Regions from separate parts of the Spelaeicoccus albus genome, predicted to be linked through region 1. Evidence: riboswitches for the same ligand, from Rfam matches in the RefSeq annotation. Region 1 holds a riboswitch; the other holds the start of a gene.
What was found. A riboswitch is a leader RNA that binds a small molecule or an ion and turns the genes downstream of it on or off. The one in region 1 is predicted to bind FMN.
Positions count from the first base shown of each region.

Region 2: linked by a shared signal. The riboswitch ahead of ribD (bifunctional diaminohydroxyphosphoribosylaminopyrimidine deaminase/5-amino-6-(5-phosphoribosylamino)uracil reductase RibD) and the one ahead of BJY26_RS08140 (ABC transporter permease) in region 1 are both predicted to bind FMN.

Region 1 is NZ_JACBZP010000001.1:1,764,444-1,773,744, forward strand. It holds gene BJY26_RS08125 (L-serine ammonia-lyase) at 1-13, shown strand, start outside; gene BJY26_RS08130 (M18 family aminopeptidase) at 1-1,334, opposite strand, end outside; gene BJY26_RS08135 (hypothetical protein) at 1,415-1,933, shown strand; FMN riboswitch at 2,034-2,155, shown strand; gene BJY26_RS08140 (ABC transporter permease) at 2,139-3,032, shown strand; gene BJY26_RS08145 (ABC transporter substrate-binding protein) at 3,039-4,061, shown strand; gene BJY26_RS08150 (TetR/AcrR family transcriptional regulator) at 4,058-4,675, opposite strand; gene BJY26_RS08155 (SPW repeat protein) at 4,735-5,097, opposite strand; gene BJY26_RS08160 (SRPBCC family protein) at 5,321-6,322, opposite strand; gene BJY26_RS08165 (ArsR/SmtB family transcription factor) at 6,319-6,711, opposite strand; gene BJY26_RS08170 (GNAT family N-acetyltransferase) at 6,770-7,264, opposite strand; gene BJY26_RS08175 (peroxidase-related enzyme) at 7,261-7,836, opposite strand; gene glsA (glutaminase A) at 7,868-9,217, opposite strand.
Region 2 is NZ_JACBZP010000001.1:2,784,338-2,793,638, forward strand. It holds gene BJY26_RS19415 (transglycosylase family protein) at 403-1,125, shown strand; gene ribH (6,7-dimethyl-8-ribityllumazine synthase) at 1,213-1,713, opposite strand; gene ribB (3,4-dihydroxy-2-butanone-4-phosphate synthase) at 1,710-2,966, opposite strand; gene BJY26_RS12965 (riboflavin synthase) at 2,963-3,556, opposite strand; gene ribD (bifunctional diaminohydroxyphosphoribosylaminopyrimidine deaminase/5-amino-6-(5-phosphoribosylamino)uracil reductase RibD) at 3,557-4,630, opposite strand; FMN riboswitch at 4,697-4,822, opposite strand; gene BJY26_RS12975 (APC family permease) at 4,895-6,268, opposite strand; gene BJY26_RS12980 (hypothetical protein) at 6,278-6,442, opposite strand; gene BJY26_RS12985 (ArsR/SmtB family transcription factor) at 6,445-7,062, opposite strand; tRNA gene BJY26_RS12990 (tRNA-Val) at 7,264-7,340, opposite strand; gene BJY26_RS12995 (acyl-CoA dehydrogenase family protein) at 7,533-8,678, shown strand; gene BJY26_RS13000 (SDR family NAD(P)-dependent oxidoreductase) at 8,722-9,301, shown strand, end outside.

The DNA of each region.
Region 1 (9,301 bases):
GGTGGAGTGTTAGCCGACCTCAAGAACTCGGCCGCGGCAAGCCCGAGGAAGTAGGGATCCGTGACGGCCGTGAGTTCGCGCGCCGAATGCATGGACAATAGCGGCACCCCGACATCGATGGTGCGGATGCCGATGCGGGTGGCCGTCAACGGTCCGATGGTCGACCCGCACGGAACCTGGTTGTTCGACACGAACTCTTGAGTCGGAACGCCGGCTGCCGCACACACCCGCTGCCAGATGGCGGCGCCGGGCCCATCGGTGGCGTAACGCTGATTGGCGTTGATCTTCAGCAGGGGGCCGCCGCCGGCTATCGGCAGGTTTGCCGGATCATGATGCCCCGGGTAGTTCGGGTGCACCGAATGCCCGGCGTCTGCCGATACGCAGACCGACGACGCCAGCGCTTGCCGGTACTGCGCGTCGGTGGCGCCGAGCCCGCCGGAGATGCGGCTCAGGACGTCGTCGAGGAACGGCCCGCACGCGCCCGACCGGGACGAGCTTCCGACTTCCTCGTGATCGAATGCGGCGAGCACGGCGATCCGGTCGGCGCTCTCGACGTCCAGCGCTTCCAGGGCCCGCACGCCGGCATGCACCGATGAAAGATTGTCCAACCGGCTGGAGGCCAGGAATTCGTTCTCGCCGCCGAACAGCCTGGGAGCCTGCGTATCCGCGAGAACCACGTCGTAGCCGGCCACATCGCTCGGGTCGACGTCGGCGTGCTCGGCAAGCACCCCGACCAGGTCGGCCTCGGACGGATCGCCGAGCCCCCACACCGGGTTCATATGCTGTTGTTTGTCGAGTTTCAGACCATCGTTCGCGCCGCGATCCAAATGGATCGCCAGCTGCGGGAAACGCAGCAGCGGCCCGGTGCGGGTCAAATGCCGTACGCCGGCGCGCGTGACGATGCTGCCGGCCAACGCCAGCTCGCGATCCAGCCATGAATTGAGCAGCGGGCCGCCGTAGACCTCGACGCCTGCTTGCAGCCACCCGTATTTGCCGGTGGTCGGTCGCGGTTTGAGCTTGAACGTGGGGGAATCGGTGTGCGAGCCCAGCACGCGGAACCCGGTCCGCGCGCTCGCGGCGTCCGGCACTGCCCAGGCGATGATCGCGCCGTCCCGCACACAATAAAAGCGCCCGGATCGCGGCCACTCGTCCGTCTCGGACACCCGTACGAACCCGGCAGCCGAAAGCCGCCGGGCCGCTTCGGCCGCGGCATGGAACGACGAAGGCGACGATGAAACGAAGTCGCCCAAGTCGATGGCGTGGGCGTGAGCAGGGGAGTCGTTGGGGCTGAAAGTCGGCATGGCATCGGTATTGGGCGCATCGGTATTAGGCATACGACCATTCTGCCCGGGGCACCTCGGACCGCGACAGAGGGAAGGCGCGGACAACCCGGAAAACGCGTAATCTTGACACCGTGGAAGCGCAGAACCACGCTGCCGCACCGTTGCGGTCCGATACTGCCCGGCAGAGCACTGCCCGCCAGGTCGTCGTGGCGTGCCTGATCGTCGCGGCAGCGGTCGGTGCCATCACGTTCGTCCGCGCTGCCACCACCGTTCGGGTGCGCCTGGACAATGTGCAGACCAGGCATGTCGTCAACTATCACTCGGGTGTGGGCACCTGCAGGCCGTCAACGGCGGACGGCGGCTGCCCGGGGGTGTTCGTGCGCTTGCTGCCGCAGATCGAGACGCCGGACGACGTGCCCGAAGACGTGGTTGCCGCAAAACTCGGCATCGAGCTGCCCGGACAGGTCGACGTCTCCGCGGTGTGCGGCTCGTCCGGGAACGGCATCACGGAGATCTTGTACCCCACCGGCACCAGATACACGTACCGGGTGCGTACGTCGCCGCCGTTCTTCCGTCAGGCCGTCACCAGCCGGGTCATGACGTCGTTCGTGCCCGATGGCCGGGTGGAATGCCTCCCTGCGGCCGGCTGACGCCCTGCCCGTCCTCCCGTCACTCGGCGCTGGGCGGGCACCATTCGCCGCCACTCGGCGCGGAGCGGTGGCACGGGTGGGGGTAGAATAGGGACGCAAATACGTGCTCCGGGGTCGGTGAGAATCCGAACCGGCGGTGATAGTCCGCGACCCGCCCCATGGCGGTTGACTCGGTGGAATTCCGGGACCGACGGTAATAGTCCGGATGGGAGGAAGCACGGCGAGTACGGCTCGTCCATTGACGCGCCGCCTCGCATTGGCTGCCGTCGCCCCGGAAATTGTGAAGGGGAAGGACGAGGTGGCCACCATTCGAGCCTCGGGCAAGACCACCCGGACGACCCGGGCAGCCAGGGTCCTGGCACCGGTCGTCCTGGGAATCGTCGTGCTTGCGGTCTGGCAAGCAGTGACCGGCAGCGGCGTCGTCTCGGCTTATTTCCTCCCGTCGCCGGTGGCCATCGCGGGGGAATTCGTCGGGCAAGTGGCGCACAGCTCGCTCTTGACGTTCACCGGCCGCACACTGGTCGAAAGCTTGGCCGGCAGCGCACTGGGAATAATCGTCGCCTTGCCGCTGGGATATCTCGTGGCGCGCAAGCCGTTGTTCTCCGCAGCCGTCGAACCGTATTTCGCCGCTTCCCAGGCGATCCCGGCGGTCGCGCTGGCGCCGTTGCTCGTGTTGTGGCTCGGATACGGCCTCTTCCCGATTGCGATCTTGTGTGCGCTGCTCGTCTTCTTCCCGATCTATGTCACGACCGTGCTCGGTCTGCAAACACTTGACCGGGAAGTGCTCGACGCCGCCCGTATGGACGGCGTGAGCGCCGCCTCGATGTTGTGGTACATCGAGTTCCCGCTGGCCATGCCCAGTGTGCTTGCCGGCGTCCGTAACGGCCTGACGTTGTCGGTCACGGGCGCGGTCGTCGGCGAATTCGTGATGGGCGGCGATGGGCTCGGCTTACTGCTCAACGCACAGCGGGACAGCGTCGACACGGTGGGCTTGTTCGCCACGCTCGTGATGCTCTCGGCGCTGGCGATAGCGATGTATCTGCTCGTGCGACTGTTCGAACGGCGTGTGCGGGCACTTGTGGGACTGACCGAGGAATAGGACGAGATGAACACGATATCCAGGCGCCTGATGCTGCTGGCCGCTGCGACAGGGCCGTTCACATTAGCCGCATGCTCGAATTCTCCGGCAGGACGGAAGGAGAACTCGCCGACCGGCGGCACAACGGGCGGGCACTCCTCCGTCACGGTCGGGCTGACCTACACGCCCAACATCCAATTCGCGCCGTTCTACGCAGCCAAATCTCTCGGCTACTATTCCGACGCGGGCCTCGACGTGACGCTACGCCACCATGGTGCCTCGGAAAGCGAATTCGGGGCATTGAGTTCGGGCGCCGAGGACTTCATCAACGCGGGCGGCGACGAAATCATGCAAGCCCGAGCCGCCGGCACCCCGGTGGTGGACATCGCCACTCTGTACGCCAAATATCCCGTCGCCCTGATCGTGCCGGCCGATTCGCCCATCAAGAAGGCCGCCGATATGAAAGGACGCACGATTGGCACGCCCGGCCCGTATGGGGAGACGTATTTTGCGCTGCTGGCGATGCTGCGTCAGGCCGGGTTGTCAAAAAAAGACGTCACCGTCAAATACATCGGATTCACGCAGCAAGCTGCGCTGGCCGGGCACAAGGTCGACGGCGTGATGGGATTTGTCAACAATGACGCCGTCCAATTCAAACTGGCCGGAATCCGGACGCGTTCGATAGGTCCGGACGGCTCGGGGCAGTTGCCACTGGTCGGACTCGGCATCGGCGCCATGGAAAAAACGTTGAAGCAGCGGCCGCGGCAAGCACGCCGGTTCGTCCTGGCGACGCTGAAGGGTGTCGACTTCATGACGCGTCATCCGACCAAAACCGTGGACTTGAGCGCCAAGTTCGTCCCGACCATGACGGACGAGAAGGCGAAGTCCGACGCGCTGGCCACACTGAGAGCGACGATCCCGCTAGTGCGCGGCACCACCGGGCACAACGATCCGTCGGAGTGGCGTGACATGGCCGCGTTCATGCACAAAGCCGGTCTCGTCAAGCATCCCGTGAAAGCGTCGGACGCGTATTCGAACGACTTCGTTTAAGCGAACGCGAGGGGAGTGCCGAGTCCGGCAGCGAGCATGCGGGCGACATCACGCAGACGCGCCGAACTCTGCCTGGGAAGACCGTCCAGATCGGCCAGCCGGTCTGCGCTGGCGAAGGCGTATACGGCGGCGGCCCACGCGGATGCGCACGCTGCAATGGCCTTGCGGTTCGCTTTGCCGCCCAGGCATGCGGTCAGGACGGCGGCGATATCGTGCTCCACGTTGGCTTGAACTTTGCGCAATCGGCTACGCACGTGCGGGTGGGTCTCGGCCTCGCGCCACAGAATGACGCGCAACACCCCGGAGTCGTGATCGCTGAGGTTGAGACGCGTGTACGTGGCAAGCAGGCTGGCGGCCGGATCTCCCGGGACCGCGAGTTCATTGGCGTCAAGGCGTTCTGCCGGAAGTCTCTCGGTGATGAGAGCCGTGAGGATCTCCGGCTTGCTGGGGAAATAGTAGAAAAGCAGGCCCTTGGGCACATCGGCTGATTTGGCGATGGCCGACGTCGACGTGGCGTCGAAGCCGCCTCGAGCAATCAAATCCTCGGCGGCGTCCAAAATCAATTCGCGAGCCTCGCCGTCGGCCTTTGCCGATCGGCGATGCGAATGTCTCATGTCGGCCTCCTAGCGGGGCGCCGAACGACGCCCCGCCTCCATGATGCGTCCGATCACCGTCAGGCCGAAACCGGACGGTGATGGCTTCCGTGCAATTTCATCGCGCTCGGTACCGCCCAAGCACCCACAATGATCGTAATCGCTCCGACGACCCATGCGGTGGTGGCGACGCCCGTCATCCCGGAGAATCCCATCACCCACGGCGAGATGAACATCAAGATGCCGAAGGCCACTTCGACCCATTCGGTAGTACGAACTCCCGGCTGCGACAGATTCGACAGCGCCGCGAGTATGGTCAGGACGCCCAGCACTATCAGTACGGTTGTCGCTGTTGTGTCAGTAGCCGTCCAGATCGGCGATAGCGCCGCATAGAGCCCGACGACTACGGCTACCCAGTCTTGCCAGCGTGCCCATTTCTTCATCTTTCCCAACCTCCTCGTGAAGGTTCCTTTTGCTGACAAGTCCCGGTTTACTCTTGATTGACCGCCCGGTCAATAGTTGAGATGAAAGTGCAATGAATTCCCGCGTCGTCGCCGGGCTCTTCTCGTTTCGCGCCCCGCCGCGTTCCTGTTCCCGTCCCGCTCCCGTCCCTGTTTCCGTCCCGCTTCCGTCCCACCACTCGGCGCGGGGGCAACAGGGAATGGGCTAGTGCGGCTCGGGGATTTGTGCCAGATACCGAGGATGAAGCTCTTCGTACCGGGTTTGCCACCCGGAGGGCTCCCGACCCGCGAGCACGACATCCAGGTGGTCGAGAAATGTGTGCCACCCGGCACCGTACTGCGACAAATCCGCCCGGCGCAGTCGCGTGTGGCTGAGCGTCACGAGCGTGCCGTCGTCCATGGCAGTCAGTGTCGCTTCGAGTCTCGTCGTGCCTTCGCCCGGGAATTCCCATGTGACTTCGAGTCGCGAGGGTTTTTCGCAGGCGACAACCCGCCCGGCCGCCTCGTCGCCGTCGCCGAAATCGAGCCGGTAGCGTCCGCCCGTCCGGAGGTCGCCGGTCACGGTACCGAGCCACCGGGCGAGCCGGTTCGACTCGGTCAGGGCCGACCAGACGTCCTCGGGCGGGGCTTCGTATGTGCGCTCGAATCGGACCGATCCGTGCTGCCCGCCGCTCGGGTCGTCATCCAGACCGGCGTCAAGGACGCCGAGTGCGTTCAGCTGATCGTCGTACACGCAGTAAGCGGCCGAATACGCGTCGAGGAACGACACTGCCGAACCGGTGTCGAGCATCTCGCCCAGCCTGTCGAAGAACACGTGCCAGCCGGCCGAGTAGCCGGCTGGAGCGTCGGCCATGGCGATTCCCCGGTTTTCCAGCGTGAGCCGTGTCTTGCCGGGGCCGGCATCTTCCAGCAGCGCTTCGAGTTCGGTCTCCTGGCCGCCGACGAACTGCCATGACGCGAGCAGGCGCGATTCCGGCTCGCAAATGAGAATCCGCCCGGTCGATGTGCCTACCTCGGTGCCGAGCTCGGCGCGATACGTACCGCCGACGCGAAGATCGCCGGAGAGGTCGCCGAGCCATCCGGCCAATCGGCGCGGGTCCGTCAACGCCGACCAGAGCTCGGCGGCCGAATAGTTGTAAATGCGTTCAATACGGACGTCGGCGCTCGTGGTCTTGCGGGTGACGACGCCGTAAAGGGTGTTGGTCATGATCGAATCTCCGGGAGAGCGGGAGTGGAACCCGGGGTGGATTCCGGGTTGTGATGGTCGCGCGCTGCCGAGTTTCTGCGGCCGCGGCGAAGCTCGGTGTCCAGGGCATCGAGACGTTGATTCCAAAACGCGCGGACGTCGCTCAGCCAATCGGCGATCTCGTCGAGCGGCTCGCGCTGCAGCGAATACTGCCGTTGCTGGCCGTTGACCGCGCTGGCGACAACTCCGCTTTCGCGCAAGATGCGAAGATGCCGGGACGTTGCCGGCTGGCTGATGCCGTATTCGTCGCCGACGGCGCGGGCCAGATCGCCGGCGGTTCGTTCACCGTCGGTCAGCAGTTCGACGATACGCCGGCGAACCGGGTCTCCAATGGCTTCGAGCGCGTCCATGACTCATTATTTACACATTGAGTTATATAAAACAAGAGTTATTTAAAGAATCTTTTGTTTACAGCGAGAGTTCCCGTTCGTGTTCGGCAAGGTTTCGGGGCGGGGGAAACATGCCGGTGCGGCCGGTCGGCGTGAAGCCGCACTTGTCGTAAAAGGCGTTTGCCCGTGCGTTGCCGTCGAGGACCCACAACGTGACCCGCCGGGCGCCCGCTCCACGGGCGAAGTCGACAGCCGCAGTCACAAGCTCGCGGGCGGCCGCGGATCCCCTTGCCTCGGCCGCCACCCACATGCTCGACAGGTCGTAGTCGAGTGGGTCCGCAGAGACGTTCCAGGACGGCGGGCCGATGCTGACCAGCCCCACGTCCGCGCCACCGCCGGACGTCGCCACGAAAGTTGCACGCCCCTCATTGGCCAGGCGCGACGTCCACTGCTCCGGCGAGAATGCTTCTTCTTCGGCGGCGGTGCGCCAAAACGGGTCCGGGTCGCTGGTGAGCGCGCGCAGCCGGATCGCCTTGTACCGGCCGACGTGTGCGACGGTGAGCCGTTCGATCATTTCTTCTCCCGCGGAACGCGGCCCATCAGGTAGAACTCTGGGTTCGGTGCGATGCCGAAGACGCTGGAGATACGGTTCGACAATCCGAAGAATGCGGTGATCGAGGCGATGTCCCAAGCGTCCTCGTCGTCAAAGCCGTGCTGGGCGAGCTGCGCGAAGTCGTCATCCGTCACGGCGTCCGATTCGGCCTGCACCTTGAAGGCGAAATCCAGCATGGCGCGCTGGCGACCCGTGATATCGGCCGTGCGGTAATTGACGGCGACCTGGTCGGCCACCAGCGGGTTCTTTTCTCGGATTCGCAACACCGCGCCGTGGGCGACCACGCAGTACAGGCATTTGTTGCGGGCCGACGTGGCCGTCACGATCATTTCGCGATCGGCCTTCGTCAGCGATCCGGTCTCGGACTCCATCAACGCGTCGTAATAAGCGAAGAACGCACGCCATTCGGCAGGACGACGCGCCAGTGCCAGGAAGACGTTCGGAATGAACCCGGTCTTTTCCTGCACGTGCAGGATGCGATCCCGGATATCGGCGGGGACCTCGTCGATGGACGGGCTGGGGTAGCGGGACATGAGCTTCTCCTCGTGGATGTCTCAACTCTTCTTAGGTGCCGTAGCGCTTGAGTAGTTCTTCTTCGCACCACGTGACGGCGTCGGCGAGTTCGGTGAAGGCATTGGAATCGTCGATGTCCTCCTCATCGACGAGCCGGTTTTCCGGGTCGACGAGGATGCCGGTCTTTCCTTCGACGGCAAGGGCGCCTCGGGCGTCGAGCAGGAGCCGCCGCGCGACGTCCGAGATTTGGTCGACGCCGCCGATCTCGATGACGACGATATCGAAGGAGCCGGCCTCGTCGGCAAGGCCGCGCGCGACCGCCTCGGCGCCGCCAAAGAGCAGGTCGCCGTGCAGCTCGAAAAATTGGACGCGATCGCCGTGTGCTGCCAAGATGCCGCGCTGGGCCGGCGTACGGGCAGCAGTCGACGTCCGGCGTTTCAAGTCGTAGCGGGCGCGCACTATCGACCGCGATCCGCGCGTGACGTTGAGGAAGTGAAGGTCGAAAGTGTCCGAGAGCGCGCGGCACGCCTTCACGCCGCGGACGCTGTGGCTGTGTCTGTCGATCCGCGGCGAGTACGCCGCAATGCCGATCTGGCCGGGCAACACGGCCAGGATGCCGCCGCCCACGCCGCTCTTCGCCGGAAGACCGACGGCGCTCACCCAGTCGCCGGCGGCGTCGTACATGCCGCACGTCGTCATGACGGACAGCACGCGCCGCACCAGCTGCGGAGAAAGCACTTGCTCGCCGGTGAGCGGCTGCATTCCGGTATTGGCGAGCGTTGCGGCCATCAGTGCGAGATCCCGCGCCGTGACCTGCACCGAGCATTGCCGGAAGTACACGTCGAGCGCGTCCTCCGGCAGCTGGTCGAGGACGCCGACCGTGCGCAGCATGTACGCGATGGCACGGTTGCGGTCGCCGGCGTCGTGCTCGGAGGTGAATACGTTGTAATCCAGCGGCAGCTCGCGGCCGGCGAACCGGGAGTAGAAATCCCGCAGCCGTTCGAACTGCTCTTCCGGCTCGGCACCGTTCACCAGCGACGCCGCCAGGATGGCACCGGCGTTGATCATGGGATTGAGCGGACGGCCGGTGCCGCGCTCCAGACTGATCTCGTTGTACGCGTCCCCCGACGGTTCGACGTCGATCTTGGCGTCCACGGCCTGTTCCCCGTTGTCGGCAAGCGCCATTCCGTAAGTGAACGGTTTCGACACCGACTGGATGGTGAACGGCCATTCCGCGTCGCCGACCTCGTACACGGTGCCGTCGATGGTGGCGATGCAAATGCCGAATTTCTCCGGGTTGACCACTGCGAGTTCCGGAATGTAATCGGCGAGCCAGCCGGACGAATCGGGAAGCACCGAGGAATAGATCTGCTCGAGATACTTCTGCACCAGGGACTGCATGTGTGAAGACTAACCGGTCGCGGGCACGGCGCCTTCGAGCCGGTACACTGGGACGCAGTCATCCAGGGTCGGCGCTTCGGGGGT
Region 2 (9,301 bases), 1.0 Mb from region 1:
GTGTCGCCTGCCGGCCGTTCCGACGCCGACTTTGCGTCGTGAAGGCACCCGCGACATGCCGAAATCGAGCTTCTTCAAAATTCTTATATAACTTTAAGATAACGGCGTCATTGCAGGTCAGCGCAATATAGTCTCTCTATGTTGCGATTAGGTAACGAACGAGGTTGAACTCTTGACTATCGTTCGCAGTTGATTGCTTGTACAGTCGGATGTGGCCGCAATTCATAGACGGCCGTTCGAAGAGAATTTGTTCTCTTCACGACATACCAACCGACGCTGCCGTACACCTCACGTCGTCCGCACGGCAGCCGTTTTGGAATTGCAAGTCAACCTGCATGGGAATGGACGACGGCGTGTGGAAGGTCGGGGACGGCCCGAGCGTAGGTGTCCTAACGGAGCATCGTGAAACTTAGTACCACCACACTTGGCCAGAAAGTCCGCATGGGCGTTGCCGTCGTCGCCTTGTCAGGCGTCGGCATGGGCGTTGCCGCAACCACGGCGAGCGCCACCACGTCCTCAGCGGGCGTCTGGGACCGCATCGCTCAGTGCGAGTCGGGCGGCAACTGGAGCATCAACACCGGAAACGGCTACTACGGCGGCCTGCAGTTCAACTTGAACACCTGGAAGGCATACGGAGGCCAAGGCTTGCCGTCGAACGCCTCGAAGTCGCAGCAGATTGCCATCGCCGAGAAGGTCCAGGCAGCACAGGGCTGGGGCGCTTGGCCGGTCTGCTCGCAGAAGGCCGGAGCCAGCGGCACCCCGGAGAGCCAGGGCGCCCCGCAGCCGCAGTCGGACAGCTCGGACAGCAGCAGCTCGCAGAGTTCGCAGAGCTCGCAGCCCGAGTCGGACAGCTCGGACAGCAGCAGCTCGCAGAGCTCGCAGCCCGAGTCCGGCAGCTCGGACAGCAGCAGCTCGCAGAGCTCGCAGCCGCAGACCCCGACGATCCCGACGGTCAAGGCCTCGGACAAGACCTACACGGTCAAGGGCGGCGACTCGCTGTCGAAGATCAGCAAGAAGCTCGACATCGAAGGTGGCTGGATCAAGCTGGCCGGTGCGAACAAGTCCACCGTCAGCAACCCGAACGTCATCGAGGTCGGCCAGACGCTGCACCTGCCTGCCGCGTAAGCAGCAGAACCCCCGCGAATGGTGGATAGGGGCCCGGTTACCCGTCGGTAACCGGGCACCTGTCCACCTTTCGTCGTTGTAGCACGATCAAGCGTGCAGGCGGTCGAGGGTCAAAGCCGTCACGATCGCGGCCTCGGCGGCTTCGGCGCCCTTGTCCTCGGATGATCCCGGCAGGCCGGCTCGATCGAGTGCCTGCTTTTCGTCGTCACACGTGAGCAGACCGAAACCGACGGGCACCCCGGTGTGCACCGAAACCTCCGTCAATCCGTTCGTGGCGGCCTGGCACACGTAGTCGAAGTGCGGCGTCCCGCCACGGATGACGACGCCCAACGCCACTATGGCCTGATATTTCCGGCTCGCCAGTACGGCGGCCGCCACACTGAGCTCGAAGCTTCCGGGAACTCGGACCAGCTCGGGATCGAGCCCGGCCTCGACGCACACACGCTGCGCTCCGGCAATGAGGCCGTCCATCACCTCTTCATGCCAGCTGGCGGCGACGATCGCCACCCTCATACGCCGGGGGATCACCGTCCCGTCGTCCAACGTTCCGCGCGAGATCCGGCTGGCTGCCCGTCCGGCATTGCTCATGACACGTGCCTTTCCGTCGTCGACAGGTCGAGGGTATGTCCGAGCCTGTCGTGCTTTGTCTTGAGATAGCGAAGATTCTCGGCCGTCACGTGGGCGGGCGTCCGGGCGACTTCGGCTACGTCGATCCCATCGGCGCGGAGCGTCCCTGCCTTGGCCGGGTTGTGCGTGAGCAACCGGATCCTCGTCGTGCCGAGGTCGCGGAGCATTGCCGATGCGGCGTGGTACTGACGAGAGTCGACCGGCAGGCCGAGCTCGGTGTTGGCATCGACGGTGTCGAGCCCGGCGTCCTGCAGCGCATAGGCCTGGAGCTTGGCGAACAGGCCGATGCCGCGTCCCTCATGGCCGCGCAAGTAGACCACGGCGCCGCGGCCGAGTGCGGCGATCTCGGCCAACGCCGTGTCCAACTGCGCTCCGCAGTCGCACCGACGCGAGCCGAACACGTCGCCGGTGAGGCATTCCGAATGCACGCGGACGGTTGTAGGCTCCGCCGATTCGGTCTCGAGGCCGAGGGTGATGGCCAGATGTTCGTCACCGGTTGACTGGTCGACGTACGCCGTCGCCTGGAACGTCGTGGCCGGATTGCCGGCGGACGACGGCAGCGGCACCGTTGCGCCCCGGCGCAACGGCGATTCGACCCGATAGCGATGGGCGACCAGGTCGGCGATGGAGATCATCGCCAAGCCGTGCTCGTTGGCAAATTCGCGCGTGCTCGGCGCGTCCATGATCGAGCCGTCGTCGTTCGTCAGCTCGCCGATGACGCCGGCCGGTACGAGGCCGGCCAGCCGGGTGAGATCGACTGCCGCTTCCGTGTGGCCGCGCCGCTCGAACACGCCGTGCTGAGCGGCGCGAAGGGGGAAGACGTGGCCCGGCCGGGTAAGGTCGTGCGGATCGGTGTCGTCGGAGGCCAGCAGGTTGGCGGTGCGAGCGCGATCGGCTGCCGAGATCCCGGTGGTGATCCCGGCTCGGGCATCGACCGATACCGAATAGGCGGTGCCCTTCGGGTCTTCGTTGGCAGCGGTCATGGGCGGCAGCGCCAGGGCATCGAGCCGGCCGCCGGGCAACGGCGCGCAAAGGACGCCGGACGTGTACCGGATGAGGAATGCCACGGTCTCCGGAGTGGCCAGCTGCGCCGAGAGAATGAGATCGCCCTCGTTCTCGCGCCCGGCGTCGTCGACTACGGCGACGGGCTTCCCCGCGGCCAGGCTCGCCAAGGCGTCGTCCACGGTGTCCAACCGGACGTCGTCGGCCGTCATGACCGTGCTCCCAGCGACTCGATGTATTTGGCGAGGATATCCACTTCGAGATTGCAGATGTCGCCGGCGTCGCGGGCGCCCAGTGTCGTCTCGCTCAACGTTGTGGGAATCAGGCCGACGTCGAACCCGTCGGCAGTGACATGCGCGACCGTCAATGACACGCCGTCCACCGTTACGGAGCCCTTCTCGGCAATATACCGCCGGAGTTCGGCAGGAACGTCGAACGTGACGGTATCCCAGTTCTCGGCGCTCTGCCGGGAACGCAACATCGCGACGCCGTCCACGTGCCCCTGCACGATATGCCCGCCCAGCCGTTGGCCGACGGCGACGGCGCGCTCGAGGTTCACGCCGGAGCCCTCGGCCAGGCTGCCGAGGCTCGACCGGTCGAGCGATTCCTTCATCACGTCGACGCTGAACGAGGTCGGCGTGAAGTCGGTGACCGTGAGACAGACGCCGTTGACCGCAATGGAGTCGCCGTGTTTTGTGTCGTCGGTGACGGCGGCGCATTCGATGGTCATCCGGGCGCTGTCGCCGGCCTGCGAGTCGATCCGTCGGACGCGTCCGACTTCTTCTACTATTCCGGTGAACACTTAAGCAATGCCTTCCTGTGAAACGGTGCGTGGTAGGTAAGTCAGGCGGACGTCGTCGCCGATGGGCGCTACATCGTGCAAGCGCCAGCGGGACGCGTCCCGCAGTGTGCCGACGCCGATGTCGCCGATGAGGGGCCGGCCTGTCCCCAAGAGCGTCGGGGCCACGTAGACGACGATCCTGTCGATCAGGCCGCGTGCCAGAAACTCGCCGGCAACGGTGGGGCCGCCTTCGAGAAGGGCTCCGCGGTGGCCGCGTGCGTACAAGTCGGCGCATAGTCGATCGAGATCGACGCGGCCGGCCGGATCGGCGCCGAACTCGTCGGTCGTGCCGATCAAGGTCGGTGCCCGGCCATTGCGGACATTTGCTTCCGGCGGGGTGCGGCCCGAGGAATCAATGACGACGCGCAGGGGCTGGTCGGGCAGTTCGCGGCCGTCCGGGCCGCGCCGGGTGAGCCGCGGATCGTCGTGCAGCACGGTGCCGATACCCGCGATGACGGCGTCCGCGCGACGCCGCAAGGTTTGGGCGTCCTGACGTGACGCCTCGCTCGAGATCCATTGCGAGGTGCCGTCGGCTGCCGCAATCCGCCCGTCGAGGGTGGCAGCGGCTTTGTAGGTGACGTGAATCCGCTTGGTCTCTTCGGCGATCAGCCATTCGTGATTGGCCTCGCGCGCTTCGGTCTCGCGGACGCCGCGCCGGACGGCGACGCCATGGGCCTCGAGCTGGTCGCCGCCGCCGGAATGGATCGGATCGGCAACGGCGAAGGCCACGGAGTCAATGCCGGCATCCAGCAGTGCCTGCGTGCACGGGGGAGTGCGGCCTTGGTGGCGGCACGGTTCGAGAGTGACGACTGCCGTGCCGCCGCGTGCGCGGTCTCCGGCGTTGCGCAGTGCGACGACTTCGGCGTGATCGCTGCCGGCGCGCGCGTGATATCCGCTGCCGACGACGTTCCCGTCGGCGTCCAGGATCACGGCGCCGACGCGCGGGTTCGGCGCGGTCAGCCCGGCTCCGCGGCGAGATTCGTCGACAGCCTGCATCATTGCCGCGTCGATAGCGGTCCGGCCGGCCGGCGTCATGCGCTTCCCCTTACCGCCCGGGGTGCGCGAGCATTCGCGGTCGTCGACGGACGACGGCGCGGTGCCGTGTGCTTCCTCCCATCCGGACTTTCACCGTCGGTTTCGGAATTTCACCGAATCAACCGTCCCGTATCGGGAGCGGGTCGCGGACTATCACCGCCGGCTCGGATTTTCACCGACCCCGGAGCACTCTGCTTTCCACGATACCCCGAATCGTCGAAGGGTGAATAGATGCCCGGTTACCGGCCGCCGGTAACCGGGCATCTATTCACCCGTCGACGTGGTGGCAGGGCGGTGTCGACGGATCGCCAGGCTCGCCAGTCCGATCAGCAGCCAGACGCCGGCAATGATGAGGGCCAAATGGCTGGCCAGAGCGAGTACCGCCACGATGATGGCGATGCCGATGAGGGGGATGACGAGATGGCGGACGGGCCGCGTCGTGCGTTTGCCGACGATGTAGTACCCGATCACTGACACATGGAGGAAGACGAATGCCGTGAGTGCGCCGACCGTGACCATTGACGACAACAGGTCGAGGCCGTCGGGGCGGACCGCGGCGGCGACGGCGATGACGATCGTGGCGGCCGCCGAAACGACTATGGCAACCCGCGGCGTGTGGCTGCGCGGGCTGATTTTGGCAAGGGCGCCCGGAAGCTGACCGTCCCGGGCCATTCCGTACATCAGCCTGCTGACGGCCGCTTGGGCGACAAGCGCCGAGAAGACGGGGCCGACAGCCTTGGTGATGGTGACTGTCGTGCCGAACCAGCCGCCGATCGAGGACGAAAGCATGCTGTAGAACGCCGTTCCCTGGTCGGCCGGATGCGCGGTCAATTCCTGCGGCGTGGTGTGGATCAACAAACTGCCCAGATAGGTCTGAGCCACGAAGAGCAGTCCGGCCAGACCAAGACAAAACAGAAGTGCCTGCCCGACTTGCTTCGTCGACCCGGTGGTCTCTTCGGCGAAGCTGGCGATCGCATCGAACCCGAGAAATGCCAGCACTGCGACCGAGACGGCCCCGATGATTCCCGCCGGCTCGAACCCGTGGAAGCCGATCAAGGGGGACAGCCATGGGCGCGCCGGACCCTGTGCGGCGATGACGATGACTGCCGCGACGGTGAACGCCGCCAGCACAACTATCTCGATGCCCACCATCACCAGCCCGACGGTGGCGGCGAGTTTCACGCCGCCCAGATTGAGGCCGGTAATGATGATGATGCCAATCACCGTGAACAGCCAGACCGGAACACTCGGGATCAGTGCGTGGCTGGCGATTCCGGTGAACAGCGCGGCCATGCTGGGGATGAACAGGTAGTCGAGACCGATCATCCACCCGGCGATGAAACCGGGAGCGCGCCCGAGACCGGCAGTGGCGTAGGCGAACACCGACCCGGCCAGCGGTACGGCCCCCGACATTCGTGCATACGACCAGGCGGTGAACGCCATGGCAACTGTCGCAATGATGAAAACCAGTCCGACGGCGCCGTGGCTGCGGGCGTCGAGCACCCCGAAAGTGCCCATCGGTGCGGTCGGGCCGATGAACAACAGGCCGTAGACGACGAGGTCGCGGAGCGACAGGCTCCGCTTCAGTCGCGGCGCACCGGCGGGACCCGAGGCGGAATCGTCCTTGGCAGTGCGCACGCGCGCAGTTTACCTGCTGATCAGGCCCGCGCTGTCATGGGCGACGATGCTGCGTTCGCGATCATTCATCCTGCCGACGACCGGCCATCCGGCCAATTTGCTTCGGCGGATATCGATGATCTTGCGGCCGGCGATTTCAACGGTGATGAGGGATTTGGACTTCGAGTGAGCCATTTTTACTCCTTATTACTCTTTGGGTGGTCTGCGGTGTTTTGGGACGGACGATGGACAAGGCGGGAGAATCCGAAGAACCGGACGAACTCCGCGTCGCCGGGCTTATCCGCCCGCGGCGAGAGACGATCGTCATATTCGGCCAACAGGTTTTCGACGTCGCGATTGAACTTGGCGCTCTCATCCGGAGTCAGCCACGCGACCCGGGATGCGAAGAGGAGCGATTCGCGCCACTGCCGCGGTATCAGCCGGCGTTCCGTCACCCACTGACTCAGCCTGGTCGATTCGTGGATGGCGGTGGCCTCGTCGAAAGCGTCGCCGGCGGCGCTTCCGGACTCGTCGTCCGTGGGATCGACCCAGACGGCGCGTTCAACTCGGCGCCACGGGCGTTCTTTGCCTTCGCGCCCAGCAGCTTCGACAAATCCGTGTTTGGCCAGGGTGCGCAAATGGAATGAGCAGTTTTGCGGGCTTTCGCCGACCAGCGGGGCGCACTCGGTGGCGGTCGCCGTGTCCCGCGCCGCGAGGACCTCGAGCAGGGCCAGACGTACCGGATGGCTGAGTGCCCGGATGTCCTTCGGATCGCGCGCGTGGCGCTGCTTTCCGGAGCCTGGGTCGTCTGTCATGCTTCAATGATAAAACGCGAAAGAACTCTTTCGAAACAATTCTTTCATGAGTTCGGTCACAGGACGGCAATTCGGCGAGATCCGTTTTTCGATTCGACTGTCATCGAGCCGCGCTGTCCGACCCGGCAAGGCCGCGTAGATGCCAACGGCTCGAACCTCGACCGACAGCGAAGGTGGGCAAGGGTCCGAGCCTGGTGAGTGTGGTGGGCCCAGAGGGACTCGAACCCCCGACATCCACGGTGTAAACGTGGCGCTCTAACCAACTGAGCTATAGGCCCGCATCTGTGCGGTGTCGACCGAGTGGCTCTCATGCGCAGGCGACGATTGATTGTTCCATATTATCCGGCGTCGCGGCTACTCGAACTTCGCCGTTGACCGGCTTTCGGCGACGATCTAGCCTGAAAGCAACGAGTCGAAGCGGCCCGCGTGACGCGTGTGGGAGTGGCTATGGCACAGGGTGGGACGTGACCATGGACTTCGGCTTCAGCTCAGACCAAGAGACCTTCCGAGCAAGTGTCCGCGAGTTCGCCCGGAGCACACTGGCCCCGCATGACGCCGAGGACGACGTGAACGGCGCCATGCGCCCGGAGATGCCCCGCCAAATGGCGAACATCGGCTTGACCGGCCTTCGTATTCCGGACAAGTACGGCGGGCAGGGCGCCGGCGCCCTCGAGGTCGGCATTGCTGCCGAAGAGGTCGCCCGCGCCGATCTGAACGCCTGTTACCTGATCGTCAATTCCACTCTCGTCAGTGAGATCATGCTCGGCGCGGCCGACGCTGACCAATGCCGTCGGTGGCTGCCCTCGATCGCCGACGGCAGTACCATTCCGGCGCTCGTGCTCACCGAGCCCGAACACGGATCGGATGCGGCGAGCCTGACCGTGAAAGCCGAGCCGGACGCCGGCGGATGGCGACTCACCGGCGAGAAGACGTCCATCACCATGGGCATGTACGCCGACGTCGGCGTCGTCCTTGCGCGAACCGGGAATGCCGGGCCATCCGGCGTCAGCGCGTTCATCGTCGACTTGGACGACGGGCACATCACCCGCTCGGTGTTCGACGATCTCGGCAACAGACCGATCGGCAGGGCCTCCATCTACTTTGACGGAATGCCAGTGCCCCGCGACGGCTTGCTCGGCGCCGAAGGCAGCGGATTCACCTCGGCCATGCGCGGCTTCGACTACTCCCGCGCGGTCATGGCCCTGGCGTGCCTCGGGACCGCGGCGGCCGCGCTGGACGACGCAATCGGTTACGCCCGGATTCGCACTGCCTTCGGCGCGCCGATCGGCACGAACGAAGGCGTCGCGTTCCCGCTCGTTGAATGCGCCACGCGCCTGCGCGCGGCACGACTGCTCTGCTATGAAGCGCTGTGGCGCAAGGATCAGGGCATGCCGCACACCGTTGAAGCGAACATGGTCAAGTGGCTTGCCCCGAAGCTCGCCGTCGAGATCGTCCATCAGTCGCTTTTGACGTTCGGGCATACCGGATATTCGTCGGACAATCCGCAAGGTCGCAGGCTGCGCGACGTGATTGGCCTCGAGATCGGCGACGGCACCGCACAGATCACCAAGCTCGTAGTGGCACGCAATCTCCTCGGACGCGCAGCCGCACCGTGACGGACGTCGCCGTGCGGACCGCAATTGCAGAAAGGTCGGAACAATGTCGAGGCAGCTGGCAATAGTGACCGGCGCGGGTTCGGGCATCGGCCGCGCCATTGCGTGGAAATTCGCCGATGCGGGCTACCAGGTGGTCGGTGCAGATCTCAACGACGATGCGGCGGCCGAATCCGCCGCCAAGTACCCCGACATGATGACCGCCGAGCACGTGGACGTCGCGGACGCCGAATCCGTCACCTCGCTCTGCCGTGCCGTGACCGCTATCGGGACGCCGGCGACAATCGTTAACGCGGCAGGCTGGGACAGAACCGACAAATTCATCAACGAGGACGCCGAATTCGCCCGGAAAGTGGTCGAGATTAACTACCTCGGTCCCGTGGCCATGTGCCGGGAATTCGCCCGAGTCATGATCGATGCCGGACGCGGCGGACGCATCGTCAACATTGCCAGCGACGCCGGCCGCGTCGGAAGCGCGGGGGAGACCATCTACGCCGGCGCCAAGGGCGGCGTCATTGCATTCACCAAGTCCTTGGCGCGCGAACTGGCTCGAGACGGTATCAACGTCAACTGCGTGTGCCCCGGCCCGACCGACACGCCCTTGTTCGCCGCGCAGCCGGAGCATT